3 regions of the Halobacillus ihumii genome follow, and region 1 is predicted to be linked to each of the others. Evidence: riboswitches for the same ligand, from Rfam matches in the RefSeq annotation. Region 1 holds a riboswitch; each other region holds the start of a gene.
The links. Region 1 has a riboswitch for thiamine pyrophosphate ahead of G6R08_RS11990 (thiazole synthase). Riboswitches for the same ligand answer to the same signal wherever they lie in the genome.
Positions count from the first base shown of each region.

Region 1 (7,807 bases):
TGCAATATAGACAGTTTCATAACTCGTATAAAAAGGTACTGAAAGACATAGCTGAAAAGGAGGCGGAATTTGTGACTGCTATTTTTTCAAGTGAAGCTCTTAAGAAAGGACACATACTAATTACTGGTGCTACAGGAGGAATTGGGCGCGCCACAGCCAAAGCTGCTGTTCAAGCTGGGGCCTATGTGACGATTACTGGCAGGAGAGAGAAGAATTTAAACGAGCTTAAGGACGAATGTGAACAGTTAAACGAGTCTGTACATGTATATGTGCATCCTGCTGAACTTAATGATGAGAAAAATCGAAATCACTTAGTTGAACAGGCAGTGAAGGAGAACGGGCCGATTACTGGACTCGTTAATTCTGCAGGCGTTGTCGGAGGTGGTACTCTCGACACTTTAACAGAACAGGCTCTTCGTCGGGTGATGGAGTTAAATTACTTTTCTACTGTACTTTTTACACAGCTTGTCTATGAAAAAATGAAGCCTCAAAAGGCAGGGGCCATTGTCAATTTATCTTCTTTATCAGGAATCCGTGGTACGCATGCAAACACAGCCTATAGTGCCTCGAAGTTTGCGATAACAGGATTCACTCAATCCTTCGCTGTAGAAGCGATAGACCACAACATTCGGGTAAACGCTGTTTGTCCGGGGTATGTCGATACCGATATGGGCAGGGACTCAATTGCCACAAAAGGCGAGCGGAATAATCGAAGTTTTGAGGAGCAGTTAAAGGTGGCGGAAGACGGGATTCCTTCCGGGAGGATATCTACGGCTGAAGAAGTGGCAAATGCGATTGTGTTTTTGTTGTCCGAGGCAGCTGGTAACATTATCGGTGAGTCTATGAAAATTTCCGGTGGCAGTGTGATGAGGTAAAAAAATCCAAGGAGGACTGTTCCCAAATTGGAATAGTTTTGCTATCCTTTAAGTACGAGTTCAAATAATTCTCAACAAATTGAATAGGAAAAGCTAGGGGTGCCAGGCATGTGGCTGAGAGGAATAATTCCGACCCTTTGAACCTGATTTTGGTTAGAACCAGCGTAGGGAAGCTTTCGAGGAAACTGCATGTATCGTGTATTGCATAAAGTAATTCGAAGCTCACCCTAGTGCCGGGTGAGCTTTTTTTATTGTCTAGCTGTCCATTGGGGGCTTTTGAAAAATTAACGAGGAGGAGATGTCATGAAGGATCCGTTAATCATCGCAGGGGAAGAAATCGAAAGTCGTTTATTTACAGGAACAGGGAAGTTTGCGGACCACAGTGAGATGCGGAAGGCGATTGAACAGTCTTATTCACAAGTGGTGACAGTCGCCATACGAAGAGTGGATTTAAGCGGTTCCGGCAAACATATCGTCAGCGATATCCCTGATGAAGCGACCTTAATGCCGAACACTTCAGGAGCAAGGACAGCTGAAGAAGCAGTTCGGATTGCCCGGCTTGGAAAGGCTAGCGGAATGGGCAATTGGGTCAAAATCGAGGTGATTTCTGATCAAAAATACCTGCTTCCCGATAATGAGGAAACGATTAAAGCAACGGAAATGCTGGTGGACGAAGGGTTTGTTGTCCTGCCTTATATGAGTCCTGATTTAATGGCGGCAAAGCGCATGGAAGCGGCCGGAGCAGCAGCCATCATGCCGCTGGGTTCTCCAATTGGTTCCAATAGAGGAATCCGCATGAAGGAAATGATTCGGATAATGATTGATGAAATTCATGTGCCCATTGTAGTGGATGCAGGGATTGGGAAGCCGTCTGAAGCCGCGGAAGCGATGGAAATGGGGGCAGATGCAGTCCTTGTGAATACAGCGGTAGCAACGGCGGCGGACCCCGTGGCTATGGCAAAGGCTTTTGATATGGCAGTTAGAGCCGGGAGATTGGCTTATACGACAGGCCTTGGTCCATCATCGATTCAAGCGAATGCCTCCTCGCCGCTGACCGGATTTTTAACACCTACAGGAGGTGATCAATCATGAGTTTTTATAACGTATATGAAAAGCTGAAAGACCAGCCGATTCACACAAAGTTTGAAGAAGTCACTACGACTGACGTCGAAAAGGTTTTACAAAAAGACAGACTTACGGAGTTGGATTATTTCACTTTACTGTCTCCTGCTGCGGAAGGTTATTTAGAAGATATGGCTCAGAAAGCACATCAAGCCACATTGCAGCACTTCGGCTATACGATGCAGTTGTTTTTGCCGCTCTATGTGTCTGATTACTGTGTTAACACATGCAAATACTGCAGTTTCAGTGTCGATAACGTTTTTCCTAGAAGGCGTTTAACAATGGAAGAAGTAGAGGAAGAGGCACAAGCGATTGCAGCGATGGGGATCGAACAAATTATTATCCTTTCGGGAGAATCTCGTATTCATTCATCTGTTGATTACTTAACAAAAATTATGAAGGTGCTGAAGAAGTATTTTTCTTCAGTGGGGCTTGAGGTTCAGCCGATGGATCGAGACGATTATGAAAAATTGACAGCGAGCGGAATTGATACGCTGACGGTTTTTCAAGAAACCTACGATGAAACGATATATCGCAACCTGCATACAAAAGGCCCGAAGCGATTTTACAAGTATCGATTGGATACACCTGAGAGAGGATGTCAGGCTGGGATGAGGTCTGTCACGATCGGAGCTCTGCTTGGTCTTGATGATTGGCGTAAAGAAAGTTATATCGCCGGATTGCATGGGCATTATCTTCAAAATAAATACTTAGAGACAGAAATTGGCATGTCATTTCCGCGGGTTCAGCCGAATGCAGGCAGTTTTCAACCAGAGGTTCATGTGACGGATCAAAATATGGTCCAAGCTATGCTCGCGTTCAGATTATTTTTACCAACGGCAGGTATTGTCCTATCAACGCGTGAAACTCCTCAATTACGCAATGCACTTATTCCACTAGGGGTGACAAAAATGTCAGCTTCCTCCTCGACTGAGGTTGGCGGTTATGCTCAAACAGAGGACACTCAAAGTCAGTTTGAGATTTCCGATGAACGTTCTGTAGAGGAGATTCGTAAACTGCTTCAAACCAAAGGATATCAACCCGTTATGAAAGATTGGCAAATCGTGTAGAGATGGAATTTCATGTGATCTCTAATGGTATTTGGCCAGTTAAGAAGTTTGCCGACAGCATCGAACCCCTTCAAGGTGAAGATGTATTTGTTCATTTCAGGGAAAAGCAAAAGCCTGCAGATGTTGTGGCGGAAGGAATAAACGATTTGCAGAAACGAGGGTTTGCATCCGGGAAAATTGTGGTGAATGACCAAGTGGATATGGCCCGTAGTTTAGGGACAGGTGGCGTCCAGCTCTCCGGACAAGGGGTGCGGGTATATGAGGTCCGGCAGAGCTTCCCTGACTTGCGAATTGGAAAGTCTGTACATTCAATAGAAGAGGCTGTGCAAGCTGAATTTGAGGGAGCTGACTATGTGATGTTCGGTCACATTTTTCCAACGTTATCAAAAAGGGGCAAAAAGCCACAGGGGTTACAAGCGTTACATGAACTGACAAGTGCTGTGAAGGTGCCCGTCATCGCCATTGGTGGAATCAAACCGAGGCATATGTCAGAGTTAAAAAGGGCAGGAGTTGCAGGAGCGGCGGTTATTTCAGGTTTGCTTGAAGCGGATGATGTACAAGGAATACTTGAAGAATATAAGAAAGGATGGGTCAAATGACTATACGTGTTAACGGTGAATCATTAGAGTGCCCGGAAAGAGTTGTAACGGTGACTGACCTTCTCGACTTTTACAAATTAGATGGGCGAATGGTTGTTGTTGAATATAATCAAACGATCATTCAACGCGATTACTATCCGATCGTTCACTTGAAAAACGACGACCAAATTGAACTGGTTCATTTTGTTGGGGGAGGATAAGGTGTCTTGCAAATTATGGGCTTGCTGAATAAAGAAGAGACAAAAATCAAAAGCTAATACAAATCGTGCCACCAGAAAGGAGTCAAAGTCATGAAGAATAAAGATAAGAAAGTGGACAACCAATTTAAAGAAAACAAGAATCACGGAGAGCATCGAAATGGCCGCTTGAGCCAATTTAAGAATCACAATGATAAAAACGGCGAAGAGCCGAATGAATATATCAGCAACCAAATAGACGAGTAAGAAATATTAAAAATAGACCTCTGGAGGTTAGATGGAGGTCTATTTTTAACGTAAAATCTTCCTGGCTTCCATAAATCGCTGAACGCCAGTGAATAGTTCAACAGCAAAGAAGACAAACGTCGTCCAATATAGAATGCCAGGGAATAATAGCATCATGCTGAATAGGATAAACCCTTCCGACCGTTCAGCAAGCCCAGCTTGATAATAAAATGATTTCACCCCTGCTTTTTCCGAAACTGCCCCCACCACTAAGAAAATTGTCATAGAGATAACAATGGAGACGCTTAATAGAAGGAGCGGCCACATCACCTCTGGGTGAATGAAAGCAAGAGCAACAATGATAGAAACTTCCACAACACGGTCAAAAGTAATATCCATCACTGTACCGAATGGGGAGGTCTTTGTATGTCTGGCCATTGTACCGTCTACAGCATCTAGAAATCCAGAGAGCCATAATAAGCCTACTGCGATAACAGGCTGCCCCATAATATACAAAATGCTCGTAGAAATCCCCAGTATAAAGGCTAGGATCGTAATTTGATTGGCTGACAGCCCTTTCTTCAGCAACCATGTGGCGGTATGGTCGATGGAAGGCTGAACCATTTTTCGCGCATGAGTATCTAACATAAATATAAGCTCACCCCAAACCCCCAAGTAACGTTATTCCAGTATAAATACATCCCCCCGTTATATCAAGGACCCACTCTTATCATCCATTATTCAGAGTATCCATTATCTGGATGACCTGAGGTGGATGGAATTGGAAGATAGACCGCAAAAGAGGCTGATCCTCTTTACGGAGGAAGCAGCCTCTTACTTTTTTAGCTATTAGTCTTCTTCTGCGAATAGTTTAACCTTTCTTTCTGTTGTTTTTTTCTTGAGTACTCTGTTTACATAGTCATCACTAATCGCTACGATTTCTTTATGGAGGAAAATGAGCGGTATAATGTTGGCCAAGACGACAAAAGCAAGCGTAATATCGAGGAATTGCCATATTAATTGAAGTCCTCCGACTGCACCGATAAACGCTGATACAATATAAACGAGTCTCATCACTTTAGCTGCTTTTAAACCATACAAGTACTCGGCCTGTTTCTCACCATAGAAGATCAGCACGCCTACTGTGGTAATAATAAAGAATAAGAGAAAGATGGACACGAAAGCACCGCCAAATACATCTCCTAATTCAGTTGCAAAAGCAACATTAATCATATTAGATGCATTCGCTGCGCTAACATCCTTCCAAGCGCCTGTTACTAAAACCACAAGTCCGGAAACTGTACAAATTACAATGGTGTCGACAAATACACTAAAGATTCCCCACAACCCCTGTTTAGAAGGATGGTCCGTTTGTGCGGCTGAATGGGCAATGGGGGCAGTACCGATTCCAGCCTCATTAGAGTAAAGTCCCCGGGCGACTCCCCAACGCAGTGCTTCTGCAATTCCAGCTCCTGCAAAGCCGCCGACAGCTGATATAGGGGTGAATGCGTTAGAAAATATTAAACTGAACACGTGTGGGATTTGATCAATATTTACGAAAATAACGAATAGAGCTACTCCTACATAAATGATAACCATAGCTGGGACAATTTTATCCGTTACCTTGGCAATTCGTTTAATTCCTCCAAACACAACAAGTGCGATCAGGGCGCACATAGCAAATCCAGTTATATACACGGGCCAGCCAAAAGCACCTTCTGTCTGTGTCGCAATGGAATTGGACTGCACCATAACGCTAGGGATCAATTCGATCATTAGGAAAAAAGCGAAAGCTGAAGACACCCATTTCCAGCCGAGAGCCTTTTTTATGTAATATTGCGGTCCGCCAACCCAGACATTATCCTTATTCTTTTCACGGTACTTGATCCCGAGCATAACTTCCGCATACTTTGTGGCCATCCCAATCAATGCCACAAACCACATCCAGAATAGAGCTCCCGGTCCTCCTAAGGCAATCGCTACAGGGACCCCGACGATATTTGTGGCACCTGCTGTTGAGGCTAAGGCTGATGTAAAGGCTTGAAAGGGAGAGATTGTTCCGGGATGTTTGTTCTTCTTAAAAATTTGCCCAACGGTTTGCTGAAGTACGTGACCAAAGAAACGAAATTGGAAAAACTTTAAGCGAATAGTAAGAAAAATCCCCCCGAAAATGAGAATAATGGATAGAAGATAAGTCCATAAAAATGCTGATACGTCTGCTATTGCTGCTTCAAATAAACTCCAAATTTCAACCAAGGAAATGGCCCCTCTCTAAAGATGATATGCCCATATATTCCCTATTTTCAATTCAATAAAACAGAATTGTGACAATTTTCTGTTTGGGTAATCCTTCCACCTCAGGTCATCCATAAAATGGATGACCTGAGGTGGAAGGATTTGGGTGTGATGTGATTGTGGGAGAGGACTTTCACCTGTTGGCAGAATGGCTGGGGATTATACATATGTTAAAAAGTTCTATAACTTGCCAACAACAGATAAAGATAATGCATAAACACCTGAATCTTTTAGTAGATCAGGTGTTTTTTTACGGATTTTACTCTGAAATCGATTTTTTTAAATAAAATACTTCTCAAACTTCACTTAGTTATATATACTATCACTGTACTACGTTTATTAATACAGTTAGTACAGTGGTGTATTTAGGAGGTGTATTTATGTTCGAGTTAGATATAAGGAGCCGTAAACCCATTTATGAACAACTTGTAGAAAAACTAAAACATCTTATTATTAATGATATTTTACAGGAAGATGAGAAGCTCCCGTCTGTTCGTGAACTGGCTCAACAGCTGACCATTAATCCTAATACAATTCAAAAAGCTTATCGAGAACTCGAAACACAGGGATACACCTATTCTGTTAAAGGGAAAGGGAGTTTCGTTAATCCTGCTTCTCCATTTAAGGATAAGCAAAAATTAGGGGAAGTGCGCGCAGAACTAAAGAAGCTGTTTGCAGAAGCAATATATCTTGGTATGACGGTACAAGACATAAAGGCATTAGTTGATGAAGTAAAGGGGGGACCTGATCATGATTGAAGTGAAGAACATCACTAAATCTTTTGCAAAAGATTTGGTTGTGAACGACGTGAGCTTCCATGTGAAACAAGGATCGATTTATGGGCTTCTTGGTTCAAATGGTGCCGGTAAAACGACACTTATGCGTTTAATAAGCGGAATTTTAAAGCAGAACTCAGGTGCAATCCACATGTTTGGTGAAGACGTATTCGAGAATTTACGTGTGAAAAGCAGACTCGTCTTTATACCAGATTCTCTTTATTTCTTTCCGCAATACAATGTAAAACAGCTTGCCAACTATTATAAGGAAATGTATCCAAATTGGAGCGAGGAACGCTACGAACAGCTCAAGAAGGTTTTTAATTTGAATGAGAATAAGAAAGTACATCAGTTTTCTAAAGGCATGCAGAGACAGGTTGTGTTTTGGTTATCGATGTCAGCAATGCCTGACATTTTAATTCTGGACGAACCATTCGATGGTCTTGATGCCGTGATGAGAAGGAAAATTAAGAGTCTAATTATTCAAGATGTAGCAGAGCGTGCCATGACAGTCCTTATTTCTTCTCATAATCTGCGGGAAGTAGAAGATATTTGTGACTACATAGGCATTTTGCATGACGGCGAAATGTTGCTTCAGAGGGATTTAGACGACTTAAAAACAGACATCCATAAAGTTCAGGTTGCCTT
Region 1 is NZ_CACVAO010000001.1:2,396,826-2,404,632, forward strand. Features, by position in the region: gene G6R08_RS11985 (SDR family NAD(P)-dependent oxidoreductase) at 72-875, shown strand; TPP riboswitch at 961-1,063, shown strand; gene G6R08_RS11990 (thiazole synthase) at 1,179-1,967, shown strand; gene thiH (2-iminoacetate synthase ThiH) at 1,964-3,067, shown strand; gene G6R08_RS12000 (thiamine phosphate synthase) at 3,082-3,666, shown strand; gene thiS (sulfur carrier protein ThiS) at 3,663-3,866, shown strand; gene G6R08_RS21965 (hypothetical protein) at 3,957-4,109, shown strand; gene G6R08_RS12010 (CDP-alcohol phosphatidyltransferase family protein) at 4,155-4,736, opposite strand; gene G6R08_RS12015 (alanine/glycine:cation symporter family protein) at 4,938-6,344, opposite strand; gene G6R08_RS12020 (GntR family transcriptional regulator) at 6,764-7,141, shown strand; gene G6R08_RS12025 (ABC transporter ATP-binding protein) at 7,134-7,807, shown strand, end outside.

Region 2 (7,807 bases), 670 kb from region 1:
CTATTTTGACAGAACATGGTTTTCAAATGTTAAGCAACGCTTATGATCGGGCCCTATTGTTTCAAAAAACAGAGGAAGAGGAAGTGACAGTATGAGTATGAATATGAATGATCCTCATCTGTTCTTTGAATTTGCTGATGGGGAGGGAGTAAACCAGCCTATGCTGTTCACGAACCCTCATCACATTATAAAAGCGAACTCATTAGAAGAAGTCCAAAATGCTTTCCTCCAGGCGGAAGCTGCTTTAGCAGAAGGCTTTTATGTGGCAGGGTGTGTTTCCTATGAAGCAGCGCCTGCCTTTGATAAGGCCTTAAAGGTGAAAACAAAAGGGGATTGGCCGCTAATTTGGTTTGGAGTGTTTACTGAGCCGGAATTTGAAACACCCGCTCTTCCATCACAGGAATTTTCAGTTTCATCGTGGAAAATGGATACAACTTTTGAGGAGTATCAAGGGGGAGTTGAGAACATTAAAGAAGCCATCGAACGAGGGGACACCTATCAAGTCAACTATACGACAAGGCTTGAGGCGGCTTTTGATGGTGATGCTTTTAGTTTCTATAAACATTTAGCCGATAATCAACAATCTTCTTATAGCGCTTATTTGTCTCTTGATGGTCACCGGAAGATTTTATCAGCTTCGCCAGAACTGTTTTTTCGTAAAAATGGTCAACATTTGATCACGAAGCCAATGAAAGGTACGGCTAAGAGAGGGCGAACGCTGGAAGAAGATGAAGCCAGCAAGCGGGAATTGAATGTTTCCGGTAAAGATCAGTCAGAGAACTTGATGATCGTTGATTTATTGCGAAATGATGTGGGAAGACTGGCTTTACCAGGCACTGTTCAAGTACCGAGGTTATTCGATATTGAAACCTACCCCACACTCCATCAGATGACCTCAACAGTAGAAGGGGAGTTGCCTGAAGGTACAACCATGTATCAAATCTTCGAGGCTTTGTTTCCTTGTGGTTCGATAACAGGTGCACCAAAGATTAGTACAATGGAATACATTGCATCTCTTGAATCCTCTCCAAGAGATATCTATTGTGGGGCTGTTGGTTTTATGACGCCGCATGGAGAAGCCGTTTTTAATGTTCCGATTAGAACCGTTTTGTTTAACAAAGGAAGGGCAGTATATGGAGCTGGGGGAGGAATCACGTGGGACTCAACGACAGAGGGAGAATATGAAGAACTTCACACGAAAGCCAGGTTGTTAACAGAAGGAAGACCATCGTTTAATCTTCTTGAGACGATGCAGCTTAAAGATGGAACTTATCCACTCTTGAACCGTCACTTGAACCGGATTAACCACTCGGCACGTTACTTTAATTATTCTTTTGATGAAAAGTATGCTTCCTGTAGACTGCAACAGCTCGCACAAAATCACACTCAAGGATTATATAAAGTGCGAATGCTCAGTAACCAACAGGGGGATATTGAGCTTGAAACTAATGCCATTAATGTTTCTCCTGAAGAGGTTTTATGTACGGTGGCTCACAGGCCAATAGACCATAGCGATCCGTTTCTTTTTCATAAAACAACCCACCGGAAAATCTATGAGCAGCATCAGGATGAAGCAGCTAAGGGGAGTTACGCAGTGCTGTTATGGAACGAACGTGGGGAGCTGACTGAGTTTACCACAGCAAATCTGGTAGTGAAGCACAAAGGGGCGTACATTACCCCGCCAATTTCAAGTGGTCTGCTGGCAGGGACGTATAGAGAGGAATTGCTAGCTCGGGGCCGGGTTAAAGAACAAGTTATTTATAAGGATGATCTCGCCTCATTCGAAGAGGTATGGATGGTCAATGGAGTAAGAGGCTGGATAAAAGTCCGATTCGAGGAGGATAAATGATGAAACATATCGTTTTTTATGATGCAGCGTGTCCTTTTTGTTTTAATGTTAAACGGATTTTGCGTAAGTTTGACTGGTTGAATCAGCTGAAATGGGTTTCTGTTCAGGAGGTTGAAAAGGAGAATGGAAAGTATCCTTACTTAAGCGGGCGCAATACACGGGATGAAATTCATATGCTTACGAAACAAGGTGAGTTAAAGGCAGGATTTGGTACAATTCGCAAGTTATTATTACTATTACCCCCGATTTCTTGGATAGGTTTGATTTTATACCTTCCAGGAATGGACCGGCTTGGTTCTCCGCTTTATAAATGGTTCTCCAGCCATCGTTATCAATGGTTTGGTCAATACGACCAGCCGCGTTACCAATAATACTACGGGGGCATAGGCAACAGGATCCTTCAGAAATATGGAATTGCAAAAAAACGCAAGTGCTTCTATATTCAGCACTTGCGTTTTAATCTACTACAGCAAATTAACAGTCAGCTTTACCTAGGATGAAGCAACTTTAACCAGTTGTTTACCTGTATTGTTTCCTTCAAAGAGGCCAAAGAAGGCGTCAGGAATGTTGTCAAATCCTTCATGAATTGTTTCTTCATAAGTCAATTTTCCCTGGTTCAGCCAAGTGGAAAGGTGCTCAAATCCTTCTTTAAAACGGTTCCGATAATCTCCAACTACGAACCCTTTAATCGTAGCACTGGATTTGATCAGGTGCATTTGAATGCGCGGCCCTTGATCATTAGGAACATTATAAGAAGCAATTGCACCACATTGTGTAATACGTGCAAATTTATTTAACAAAGGATAGACGTGATCAGATATCTGTCCTCCGACGTTATCAAAGTAAATGTCTACACCATTAGGGCAGAATTGCTGGAGCGAATCAGCCACATCTTCTGCTTTATAATTGATTGCTGCATCTGCTCCTAATTCATTTACAATATAGCTTGTTTTGTCATCACTGCCTGCAATTCCGACTACGTGGCAGCCGAGAATTTTCCCGATTTGAACAACAGTAGAACCGACGGCTCCGGCAGCTCCAGAAACGACAAGGGTTTCTCCTTCTTTTGGCTGCCCGATATCAATGAGGCCAAAGTAAGCCGTAAGACCAGGCATTCCTAGAATTCCTAAGGAAGTAGTTACAGAACCTAGAGAGGGGTCCACTTTTCTAATTGAGTCAGCAGAGGCTACGGTCACTTCTCTCCACGGAAGCGAACCTGTAACAATGTCACCCGCAGAAAATGCTTCTGTGTTTGATTCGACGACTTGTGCAACAACGCCGCCTTCGATAGGTTCATGTAATTGAAATGGGGCAACATACGACTTCGCATCATTCATGCGGCCTCTCATATAAGGATCAACCGATACATACAGCAGTTGAACTAGTACCTCGTCATTTCCGGGCTGCTGTGCATCAGCCTCAACAATATGAAAGTGCTCATGGGCGGGGGTCGCGTGCGGTCTTTGAATCAGTTGTATTTCCCTGTTCATTTTCCTCATCCTTTCCATTATTTACAATCCTATTGTATCGTATCCAACAAGGGTGATGAAAAGGATAGGCTTGGCTTCCATAATAATTCTGATTATTGAGGAGGATACTATGAAGGAAAATACCTTAGATAGATCGAATCTATATAAAAAAGTAAAATTTGTTGAGGGAGAGAATTTTACAATAGTAGAGAACCTCACTCATTTATCACAAAAGCAGCTCTTTACCTTGTTAGAGTACCTTATTCATGATGATCATTATAAAAAAGCTGCCACCCTCTCTATTTTGTTGCCCTCTCCTTCAGTAGAAGTAGAAGAGCAGCTGGCAAAAAAGGGGTTTACACTGCATGATATCACGGTTTCTGTGAAAAGAGACCTATCAGACATAAGTCGAACAGAAGAACCGTTTACTTTACGAGTATTAGAAGAAGGAATGGAAGAGTCTTTTAAACAGGTATGGTCTCAATCTAGGGAAGGTTCATTAAATGCTTCTTCGAGTTTAACGATGGATGAACAGTTTAGCAGTGTCGAAAAAGAACTCGGTCCTAACTATAGGCATACATGTCAAATGGTCTATGAAGGTGCTAAGCCCATAGGAGTAGTGATGCCGCATATTGAACCTGGAACAACAGGAGAAGGGCGGTTTTTTTATTTCGGCCTTATTCCTGAGGAGCGGGGGAAAGGGAAAAGCAAGGCTTTGCACCGGCAAGCCTTATCCGTTCTACGGGATGAGTTCAGAGCTGATTATTATATGGGCTCTACGAGTTACCGAAATCAGCCAATGCTAAAAGTATTTGATTACAATGGGTGTCAAGAAGTAGCCCGGAGTAACTTATATGAAAGAAAAATGAGATAGATAACTGTGTTTATAATTAGGATGGATGCATCTTTTTAAGACCCGTTGAGGGAAGTGAGTAAAAGGCGGTGGGGTTGAGTGATAAATTTTGAAGAATTAGCAAGAAAAGCAGCGAAGGTATATGCGCAAAATACTAAGGTGGAAGCTGTTTATATTGCCGGTTCTGTTGCACGTGGATGGGAAGATGATTTCTCTGATATTGAGTTGAACGTCCTATGGTCCGAGGGGCCGACAGATCAAGACCGGTTATCAGTAATTGACCAGTTAAATGGCGAGTTAATAGATTTCTATGGATTTGAAGATGATGAATGGTCTGAAACCTTTAAGCTTGAGGGTGTTAAATTTGAAATAAGCAGTTTTCTCACTGCAACGATTCGTGAAGTAATCCACCGGGTAACAAAAGAATTTGACATTAGTTTAGAAGGCCAATGTTTGATTTCCTCGATTCACTACGGAGTTCCTGTAGCTGGCGCTGAGTTGATGGATGGTTTCAAGGCCAAAGTACAAGTGTACCCTGAACAACTGGGGCATGTGATGATTGATGCTTACTCTGATTTCGGAAATCAGTGGAAGAATCGGCAAGCTTTGCTGGAACGAGAAGACTGGCTGATATTTTATTCGGTTATGACGGTGATGCAGCATCATTTGATGGGGATCTTATTTGGATTAAATTGCATGTATGTTCATCATCCTGATTTCAAATGGCAGCAGCAGACCTTAGACTTAATGAATATTAAACCAACAGATATTACTAAGAGAATGGAACGGGTATTTTTCTCAAGCCCTGACCAGGGATTGCACGAACTTGAGCAGTTAGTGCAAGAAGTTCAGGAGCTTGTCAGGGATAAAGAATAGGCTTTACAAATGTATAATCATTGATTACGATAGAAGTGTGAAAAAATTGCATACCGTTAAAAACACTAGGGGAGCTGCGTACGCGGCTGAGAGGAAACTGTTTCTGACCCTTAGAACCCGAACTAGATAATACTAGCGTGGGGAAGTGGAGTCGATCGTAGAATGATAATGGTACACATATATACATACGTTCGTAGCTGCACTCCCACGGGGTGCAGTTTTTTTGTGTTTATTAAAAAAGGAGGAAGTATAAACATGAGTGAAGTTTGTGGATCTGCTAATCGAATTGCAGGAAGTTCATTCTCAATTTACCCGATGTCTGATCGTTTTGTGGAGATTATTAAGTCCTCGCTAAATGAAGTGGACACATCGAAAGTTTGGATGAAGACAGATGATGTCACCACCACAGCTAGAGGGCAGATGATTCATGTGTTTGATGTAACGAAAGCAATATTTTTACAAGCGGCAAAAACAGGAGAACATGTAGTATTTCAAGCGACTTATTCAATAGGATGCCCGGGAGATTCGGCTGGCGATGTGTACATGGCAGAGGACAATCTAGCACAAAATGCATCCAAAAGTGGTCTGATTGATCAAGAGGCTGCCGCCAAGTTTTCCTTATACCCTATGGGCGGCGGGAACTATATGGATGTTATTTATAGTCAGATTGAAGACATGAAGAAACAAGGAGTTGAGGTGAGTGAGGCTCATTACTCGACACGTTTGGACGGGGATGGAAACAGAGTGTTTAATGGGTTAGAGCAAGTATTTCAACAGACTGAAGAGCAAGGATCTCCTCATACGGTCATGACGGTTACGATTTCTGCAAACAGTCCGTCTGTAAAAGGAGGAAAGTGAAATGGGACTGCAAAACTGGAAACTGAAAGAAATTGTTGTGATGTCCGTGCTTTCCGTAGTATTTGCCGTTGTTTATTTAGCCTTTTTGCCTGTTGGAAAGCTGCTGGCAGGACTATTTGGCCCAATTGGATATGACCTGATTTTCGGAATTTGGTTTATCGTTTCGATTGTAGCGGCTTATATTATTCGTAAAAAGGGAGCGGCGTTTTTATCTGAAACGATTGCAGCTACAGTAGAAATGCTGCTTGGAAATGCAATGGGTCCGATTTTAATTCTCACAGGGATTATCCAAGGGCTCGGGGCTGAGGCTGCTTTTGCTGTAACCAGATATAAATCATACAATCTAGCTGTATTAATGCTGGCTGGTGTCGGAGCGGCTGTCTTTAGTTTTGTATGGGGGTACTTTCGTTCCGGGTACGCTGTATTTGGAACAGGATACATTCTTAGTATGCTTATCGTTCGGATGATAAGTGGTGCCTTGATTTCTGGTGTGTTAGGGAAGGCCATTAGTGATGCTCTGGCAAAAACGGGAGTATTAACTGGTTTTGCTCTTGGTAAAGAACAGCGAAGGAAGAAAACAGCATGAAGTTACTTGATGTCCGTCAACTTCATCTCCAATTTGAAGAAGGAAATGACCAAGTGTTATCAGATGTTAGTTTTTCAATAGACCAAGGGGAGCGTTTACTATTATTAGGACCGAGCGGTTGCGGGAAAAGTACGCTGACGTATGGTATAAATGGCATTTATCCTCGTGAACTAGACGGAACGATAACAGGTGATATCCAGTTCAGAGGTAATTCTGTGTCTAGCTATGCTCCAGGAGAAATGAGTCAACATGTTGGAGTCGTGTTTCAGGATCCTGAAAGTCAGTTCTGTATGATTACAGTGGAAGATGAAATAGCGTTTGGCCTGGAAAACATCCATACACCAGTTGAGCGGATATCTGACTGTATTGATCATGTTCTAAAGCTTGTAGGATTAGAAGGAGCAAGACAGCGATCGATACAAACATTATCAGGCGGGCAAAAACAAAAGCTTGCTTTAGCCTGTGTTCTCGCGATGGAGCCCGAGTTGTTAATTTTGGATGAACCGACGGCCAATTTGGACCCGATCGCCACACGTGATTTTATCCGAACTATCCAAGCACTTCAAAAAGAAAAAGGCTTTGCGCTTCTTGTTATTGAACATCAACTAGATGGGTGGGTATCTTTTATTGAACGAGGAGTGATGATGAATCGAAGCGGCGAGCTAGTTTATGATGGCCCTATAAGAGATGGGATGAACAGGCATAAAAGTGCATTACAGTGTCAGGGGATATCGATGCCGGCGGTAACTCAGTTAGCTATGGAGAAAGAATGGCTGGATCAATGCAGCCATTTTCCACTGACTGTTTCTGATGTTATTACTGGATGGAGGGGTTCAAAAGAACAGATCACGTTTCCTCCTGAGCCAAGGGAAAGTCATTCTACCTCAACGATTCTTCAATTATCATCAATTTTGTGGATGAAAAGAAACAGCAGGATTATCTCAGACGTATCCCTGCAAATCAGAAAAGGGGAGTTCATAGCAATGGTTGGTGGGAATGGAAGCGGGAAAACTTCTCTTTCCAGGGTCATGGCAGGCCTGCAAAAGCCGACTAAAGGCGATATTTCTTTTCACGGAAAACCACTCTCATCCTGGAAAGAAATAGACTTACGGTTGCATATCGGCTACGTTTTTCAAAACCCTGAGCATCAGTTGATTACAGATACGGTTTATGAGGAGATAGCGTTTAGTCTGAGGATTCAAGGTATCGATGAATATAAAATCGATCAACAGGTGCAGGAAGTTCTAGATATGTGTCAGTTGAATGGAGTGGAAGAACGTCATCCGTACACATTAAGCCAGGGACAAAAGCGCAGG
Region 2 is NZ_CACVAO010000001.1:1,725,829-1,733,635, reverse strand. Features, by position in the region: gene G6R08_RS08715 (anthranilate synthase component II) at 1-95, shown strand, start outside; gene pabB (aminodeoxychorismate synthase component I) at 92-1,849, shown strand; gene G6R08_RS08705 (thiol-disulfide oxidoreductase DCC family protein) at 1,846-2,220, shown strand; gene G6R08_RS08700 (NADP-dependent oxidoreductase) at 2,341-3,339, opposite strand; gene G6R08_RS08695 (hypothetical protein) at 3,449-4,192, shown strand; gene G6R08_RS08690 (nucleotidyltransferase domain-containing protein) at 4,271-5,047, shown strand; TPP riboswitch at 5,105-5,208, shown strand; gene G6R08_RS08685 (YkoF family thiamine/hydroxymethylpyrimidine-binding protein) at 5,303-5,905, shown strand; gene G6R08_RS08680 (ECF transporter S component) at 5,913-6,491, shown strand; gene G6R08_RS08675 (ABC transporter ATP-binding protein) at 6,488-7,807, shown strand, end outside.
Region 2: another riboswitch for thiamine pyrophosphate. It lies ahead of G6R08_RS08685 (YkoF family thiamine/hydroxymethylpyrimidine-binding protein); the one in region 1 lies ahead of G6R08_RS11990 (thiazole synthase).

Region 3 (7,807 bases), 580 kb from region 1:
TTAAAATATTCAACTGGCTTGCTACTCTGTACAAATCAAAAATACAATTTACAACAGCCAACATGTGGGCGCTTGCCTTTATCCCCAGTTTCGTACTCGGCGGGGTTACGGGTGTCATGCTGGGTATGGCTCCAGCCGATTACCAGTTCCACAACTCATATTTCCTAGTGGCACACTTCCACTATGTGCTTATAGCAGGGACCGTATTTGCCTGCTTTGCAGGTCTTGTGTACTGGTATCCGAAAATGTTCGGACACAAACTTAATGAAAAACTTGGCAAGATTAGCTTTTGGTTCTTCGTTATCGGCTTTCATGTTTGTTTCTTCCCACAATACTTCGTGGGACTGGATGGTATGCCGCGTCGAGTCTTTACCATCATTCCTGAATGGATGCCGCTTAACGTCATTTCGACTGTAGGGGCTTTCGGTATGGGACTCGGCTTTGCCATCTTTGTTTACAACATTTACTATAGTTATCGTTACAGCGAGCGTGAAAAAACCGGAGATTCTTGGGATGGACGCACACTGGAATGGGCTACTCCAACTCCAGTACCGTTTTACAATTTCGCGACGGTTCCTCACGTAAACTCACATGATGCCTTTATAGAAATGAAGGAAAAAGGTGAAACAACATTCGATGAAGAAAAAGTGGAGCCAATTCACATGCCAAGCAATACCGGTAAGCCGATTATCATGATGGGAATTGCAGCTATAGCAAGTTTTGGACTTGTGTTTGAATGGATGTGGATGGCTATTGCCGGTTTAATCGGGCTAATAGTTATGATGGGAATCCGCTCCTTTGACTATGACGATGGGTTCCATGTTGAAGTAGACGAAATCAAGCGTACCGAACGCAAAGCAAGGGGGTTGTAAAATGAGTTCACATGAATTAAAAACCGGCCCGCTGGAATACCGCACACAGCAAGGTCAAATGAATATTCTCGGATTTTGGATATTCCTCGGTGCTGAAATAGTTCTATTCTCAACACTCTTTGCTACCTATGCTGTATTATTCGGGCGGACAGCAGATGCTCCGTTGCCAGGGGAATTGTTTGAACCTGGCTCCGTGCTCATTATGACCTTTTTATTGCTGACAAGTAGTTTCACATGTGGTATAGCAATTCATGAAATGCGACGGGGTTCTAAGAAAGGACTTATCACGTGGATGATCATTACACTAGCTCTAGGCCTTGGATTCATTGGTTTAGAGGTTGAAGAATTCATTCACTATGCGCACGAAGGCGCCACTTTACAATCCAGTGCGTATTGGTCCAGCTTCTTTATATTAGCTGGTACCCACGGGCTGCACGTAACTGTGGGAATTGGCTGGGCAATTCTGTTATTGATCCAAATAGCAAAACGCGGCTTAACACCTGTTACCAGCAGAAAATTCTTCATTATCAGCTTGTATTGGCACTTCCTTGATGTCGTTTGGATTTTCCTCTTTACAAGCATCTATTTGATCGGGATGGTGGTTTAACATGGCAGAACACAATAAACGTATTCCTGTTCAGCACATTGTTGGCTTCGTCTTGTCTTTAGTCTTAACATTACTGGCAGCCTGGGCTGCTCTCAGATCAGATTTATCAACGTTTTGGATTATCACATCGATTATGATTTTAGCCGTCATACAGGCTGGTATCCAGTTATTTATGTTCATGCACATGACTGAATCCGAAAGCCATAATGGTCATGTACCATGGAATATGATGTTTCACGGTTTTGTCCTCGCAGCAATTGTTGTGGCTGGGTCACTATTTACCATGTCATTTGGCCATAATCATGACCCGCAACATAACGGAGAACACGAACAGCACCAACAGCAGGAGGAACATTCTGGCGGTCATTAACTCATTAGTCCGGAATTGATCGCTCCTGATTATAGAATTAAGCCTTACAGTATCGCAACATCAAAAGACCACGGTGGTGATTAGATTGGAAAAAAACAAACAACTCTACAATGAATATAATCAGGATTCAGGCAGTTTCCCTTGGAAGCATGTAGTAAGCTTTACCTTATGTATTATCCTAGCTGCCTTCACACTCTGGGGAACCCTGTATTCAGATTATAGTTTCAAACCATTATTAGCCATCATATCGGGCGTTGCTTTCTTACAGGCATTACTTCAACTGTTTTATGTGCAACCTCGACAATAGCCTTAATATAGACTCTAAAAAAGCCCTCTTTTCTATTTTTAGAAAAGAGGGCTTTTAGTATAATATTAATATCTTACTGCTTCACGAGGTTTTTCATGTGTATTGGCCACATGGATAATAAACATAACCCAAGCTACTTCAGCAACAATCAGGCTCAAGTAAAACATTGACCAAGTAATCGAAAATGCTGAAGGAGCTGAAATGAACATCGTCTCAAAAAAGTAGACCCACATGCCCACGAGCAGAATGGTTTGAGTGATAGCTAACTTTGTCCTTTTCAAATGAATAAATACAAATGGGGCAACCGTTGCAATTAACAAAAACATAAGCACAATACCCATTATATCCATCTCCTTAATTTAATGATCCCATGTAATCGTATTCATATTCTAATTGTAACAAATTATTCTCAAAAAGGACACAAATTATTCACATTTAACTGTTGATTTTTTTGACTTTTTTTAATGAAGTACTTATTTTGGCTCTATGGAAGGATTCCCGTAGAACAAATTGAAATTGTTAGAGTGCCATTATTTCATCACTAGCCAGACATGTTTACCAATCATTATTGATAAAATATACAAGGAGGCGATCGAAATGCCAATTGTAAAATTAAATGATGGAGCCGAGTTATATTATGAAGTATCTGGAGAAGGAAAACCTGTTTTATTTTTGCATGGAGTTTGGATGAGTAGCCGTTTTTTTCAAAAACAAGTTCCCTATTTTCGTGAAGGATATCAAACGATCACATTGGATTTCAGAGGACACGGACAGTCTTCAGCAATAGATTCAGGTCACACAGTCGCCAACTATGCTCGTGATGTAAAACAATTTATCCAGCACCTAGGTCTTAAAGATGTGACCCTGTTAGGTTGGTCTATGGGAGCATTCGTAATTTGGGAATATATTAGCCAATTCGGCGAAGACAATATTAAGGCTACAGTAATTGTCGATGAACTGGCCTCTGATTTCAAATGGGAGGATTTTGAGATTGGAGCATTTGATCTGCCGACGTTAACGAGTATGATGCGTGATCTCCAAACAGACCAAAAAAGCCTGCTAGCCGGATTCATTCCTTTGATGTTTAAAGAAGAAGTGTCGGGACACAATATGGAGTGGATGCTCGCAGAAACAACACGACTTCCCGCAACAACGGCCAGCGCCATTTTATTTGACCAGTCACTCATTGACTGCAGGCCTTATTTGTCATTAATCACAGTTCCTACTTTACTTTGTTTCGGCAAGGAAGAAAAACTCATTCCAGTTGCCGCCGGAGAGCACTTACACAGGGAAATCGGCCATTCACGCTTAGAGCTATTTGAAAATAGCTGTCATTGCCCTTTTTTAGAAGAACCAGATCAATTTAATCATAAAGTTGATTCCTTTTTAAAATCACTGGATGGATCCTGATCCTCATTAAACATATAAAGCCGGGGCCACTTAGGTCCCGGCTTGATTTTATCGGCGCTTTCTCCGATTTTATCGGCGCTTTCTCCGATTTTATCGGCGCTTTCTCCGATTTTATCGGCGCTTTCTCCGATTTTATCGGCGCTTTCTCCGATTTTATCGGCGCTTTCTCCGATTTTATCGGCGCTTTCTCCGATTTTATCGGCGCTTTCTCCGATTTTATCGGCGCTAACCGCCGGGACAAGCCGGCGGTTAGCGCCTAGAGTCTACTTACAACTTCACGAACATCTTCAGCATACGTAACAGCGGAAATCACGCATATCCCATCAGCTCCTGCTTCAAGCACCGAACCGGTATTTTGAACGGTTATTCCCCCGATCCCCACTAACGGAATATCAGGATACATCCATCGCACTCTTTCGATCCATTCAACACCAACTGGCGCTTTCGCATCAACTTTTGTGGATGTCCCAAATACCGGACCCGCACCCAAGTAATCAACGACACCGACTGAGCTTTTCCTCAATTCGACTTCATTAGATACTGATAAGCCGATAATTTTATTAGGAAAAGCCGAACGTAGCTTCTCAACGCTCACATCGTCCTGCCCTACATGAATTCCGTCCGCTTCCAAAGGTTCCACCAAAACGCTGTCGTCATTTACTATAAACAACACATCATGCTTCCGGCAAAGCTGGCGCAGTTTCAGGCCGAGAGCCAGTTTCTTCTCACCCTTAAGCGATCCTGGTCCTTTTTCACGAAATTGGAAAGCTGTAATACCGCCTGCGATGGCCTCTTCTAAAACCTTCACTGGGTCGCGTTGGCAATTCTGACTGCCCATAATGAGATATTTCCTTAATCTCTTCCGAAGGTTCATGAAGAAACACCCTCAAGTTGTGATAATTCCAAAGCCAGCGCATCAATAAAGTGGGCAGCAAAAGTCCCAGGGCCTACAACGCTCGACTTTGAAGCAGCCCATTCTGCAGCTAGCCCATAAAATTTAACGGTGGTATAAGCCTGTTGCAGGGGAGTACCATTAGTTGACAGACAAGCCGTTACGATCGAGCCCAGCAAACATCCCGCCCCTGTTACCTTAGATAATAACGAATGTCCTGTTTCATTGGATATTGTCTCTTCCCCATCTGAGATCACATCAACTTCACCCGTGACTATAGCTAACGACTTAAATTCATTTGCGACTTTGACAGCAATCTCTTCAGGATTTCCTGAATCAACTGAATCTACCCCTTTTGTTTCTAAAGAAATGCCGACGATGTGAGCGAGCTCGCCTGCGTTTCCTTTAATAGCAGCAGGCTCAACCTCTGCTATGATCCGATTAAAGGCTTGCGTACGAAAGGGAGTGGCTGCTACACCTACAGGATCAATCACTACTGGGATCCCCTTCTCATTTGCAGCTTTTCCAGCTAGTATCATGGCTTGGATCTGAGGCTCTGTCAACGTTCCCATATTGATTAACACACCATCGGATAAGTTTGCTATATCAGCTGCGTCCTCCTTTGCCATCGCCATGATGGGCGACCCGCCAAAGGCTAGTAAACCATTGGCACTAAAGTTCATGACCACTTGATTCGTTAAATTATGAATCAGCGGCTGCTTCATACGAACGTTTGAAATCACATTTACAGCCATTTGTTAAAAACCTCCTCCCGTGTTGCGAAGTGGTTGGTTGGACCGCTTCCCTGCCCAAGTTCAAACGAATGACGGATCGCTTCCGTAACAAAGTACTTACCCTGTTCAACAGCCTCGACAAGCGATGAGCCATGACTTAAATGAGCAGTGATGGCAGCAGAATACGTACATCCTGTTCCATGAGTATTTTTTGTATCAATTCGTTCACTTGAAAAAGTATGAATTTCCGAGCCATCAAATAGAACATCTATGGCCTGACCTTTCATATGGCCGCCTTTTACCAAAGCCGCACCTGCTCCAAATTTAGTCACAATCTGTGCGGCCGCTTCTTTCATATCATCAATGACCTCAATTGACCCACCTGTAATATCCTCTGCTTCAGGTATGTTCGGTGTGACGAGCGATGTGTACGGCAGTAAATTATCACGAAGCCACAAACGCGATTCTTCTTTGATCAAGGGATCGCCGCTTTGTGCTACCATTACAGGATCCATAACATATGGAGCTGCTATTTCTGGCAGCCATTCTGCGATGGCTTTCATCATGTCTTTACTTGCGATCATCCCTGTTTTAAACGCATGAATAGGCATATCTGAAGAAACGGCTTCTAATTGTTTCCTTAGCATATCAACAGACAAGTCGTGTATATCCTTAACCCCTGTTGTATTTTGAGCGACTACCGAAGTAATGACGCTCATGCCATAAGTCTTTAACTCTTGAAATGTTTTTAAATCAGCTTGAATGCCCGCCCCCCCGCTCGGATCAGTCCCGCCAATCTTTAATGCGCAAGCCGCTTGTTTCATTTAGACGTCACCGCCTCTCCAGTCGGCCATTCCTCACAAGTTAAAGCCATTTCCCAGAAATTCAACTCCAGCTGACAGCTCTTGCGAAAGGCCTCCTTCATCCGTTTCAATTCACTCTCTGAAGCCTCTTCGGCCAGCTCATTAAGGCGTTCACGCATGGCCATGGATAGCGTATCAAATTCCTCATTCGCGTAGAAATCTATCCACGGGTAGAACGTATGATTCGGTGATGGCTGATATTTTTTCACCAAATGGTTGCCGATTTCGAGATAAGTCCATGGGCAAGGAAGCAGGGCAGCGAGAATTTCTCCGAGCCCTCCCATTTGAGCGTGATACATCATGTGTTTGACATAATGATCGGCTGTTGGCGGAAGCGGGTAGCCTTGCAATTCGTCATAACCTGCACCGATGACATCACAGAAATTGTGATGAGGATGGGTTTCACTATTTAGAACAAATCCGACTTGTTCACTAAAATAGCCCATGTCACGTCGTTCTGTAGATTTTGATATGGCAACACCGTAAACATGCATAAAGGCGTTCAAGTACTCATAATCGGCCTTAATGTAATGGGCTAATGCTTCGTGCGGTACTTCACCCTTGCCAATTCCATCGACAAATGGATGGTTAAAAATTGCTTCAAACAATTCATTATTTTCTTTTCTTAATGTTTCGGTAAATGTCATAAAATGTTGCCTCCTTAGTTTATAGGAAGCCACTGAAAGGTGATTTGAGATGAGGCTACTTTCCTTTACGCTGGTATTACCCAGATCAGGTCCAAAGGGATTAAGGAAAATCCTTATCTCAGCGTGCTCGCACCCCTAGTAGATTCCGAAGATTATAGATTTGTTTGAGGTAATGCATGAGTTTGTCGCATTTTTGAAACTACAAACCAGCCAATCAATGCACCAGTTGTACTGCTGATAAGAAAGGACGGCAAGAAGGCTAATGCTCCCGCTGAACTCCCCATTAAAATGTTGGCAAAGGGCACGGAGAGCATGGCACCGATTAACCCAGTGCCAATCATTTCACCTGCTGCAGCAGTCCATGTTTTTCTAGACCATTTGTAAAAGTAACCCGCCAGTAAAGCCCCAATCATGCCTCCTGGAAACGCAAGCAATGTTCCAAGCCCAAGCAAGTTACGCAGCAGGCCGATCATAAAGGCAATCGCAACCGCCGGAATGGGTCCAAGCGTGACAGCGGCCATAACATTAACTGCGTGTTGAACAGGATAAGCCTTAGCTATTCCAGCAGGAAACCAGAGCATTTGCGAACCAAGCGTTCCGATTGCTACAAATACAGCCATGGTCGTTAATAAGCGAGTTCGATTCATATTTCTCCTCCTCTCATAAAAAGGGAGTGAACATGAAAAAAACCAGATCCTGAGGGAGGACCTGGCTTCGAATGGATAAAGTCATAAGACATTTCTTCTGACTACTTCCCTCCGCTGGTCTTAACCAGATCAGGTTCATAAGAGTCGAAAAGCTGTTTTGCTTTTCTCTCAGCCCGTATCAGGGCCCCCCTAGTAGTTATTGTGTAATACTATTCGCTTGGCTGCTTTCATCATAACAGAGAAGATTTGGATTGTCATCACGAATCAATTATAAAGCGGACTGCCTATTCTTCTTCTACCTTCTTCAGCTTCCATAACCTTACACTAAGTTCCAATAAAAACATATCGTCAGCATTTAACAGCGACAAGCCCGTTAAATGTTCAATATTGCGCAATCTATGGAGTAATGATTGACGGTGTAACATCAGCGCTCTCGCGGTTTGACTGACATTACTATT
Region 3 is NZ_CACVAO010000001.1:1,820,102-1,827,908, forward strand. Features, by position in the region: gene qoxB (cytochrome aa3 quinol oxidase subunit I) at 1-872, shown strand, start outside; gene qoxC (cytochrome aa3 quinol oxidase subunit III) at 874-1,479, shown strand; gene qoxD (cytochrome aa3 quinol oxidase subunit IV) at 1,481-1,849, shown strand; gene G6R08_RS09135 (hypothetical protein) at 2,222-2,497, opposite strand; gene G6R08_RS09140 (alpha/beta fold hydrolase) at 2,754-3,566, shown strand; gene thiE (thiamine phosphate synthase) at 3,823-4,440, opposite strand; gene thiM (hydroxyethylthiazole kinase) at 4,437-5,213, opposite strand; gene thiD (bifunctional hydroxymethylpyrimidine kinase/phosphomethylpyrimidine kinase) at 5,204-6,016, opposite strand; gene tenA (thiaminase II) at 6,013-6,702, opposite strand; TPP riboswitch at 6,746-6,849, opposite strand; gene thiW (energy coupling factor transporter S component ThiW) at 6,855-7,349, opposite strand; TPP riboswitch at 7,439-7,550, opposite strand; gene G6R08_RS09170 (PucR family transcriptional regulator) at 7,634-7,807, opposite strand, start outside.
Region 3: another riboswitch for thiamine pyrophosphate. It lies ahead of tenA (thiaminase II); the one in region 1 lies ahead of G6R08_RS11990 (thiazole synthase).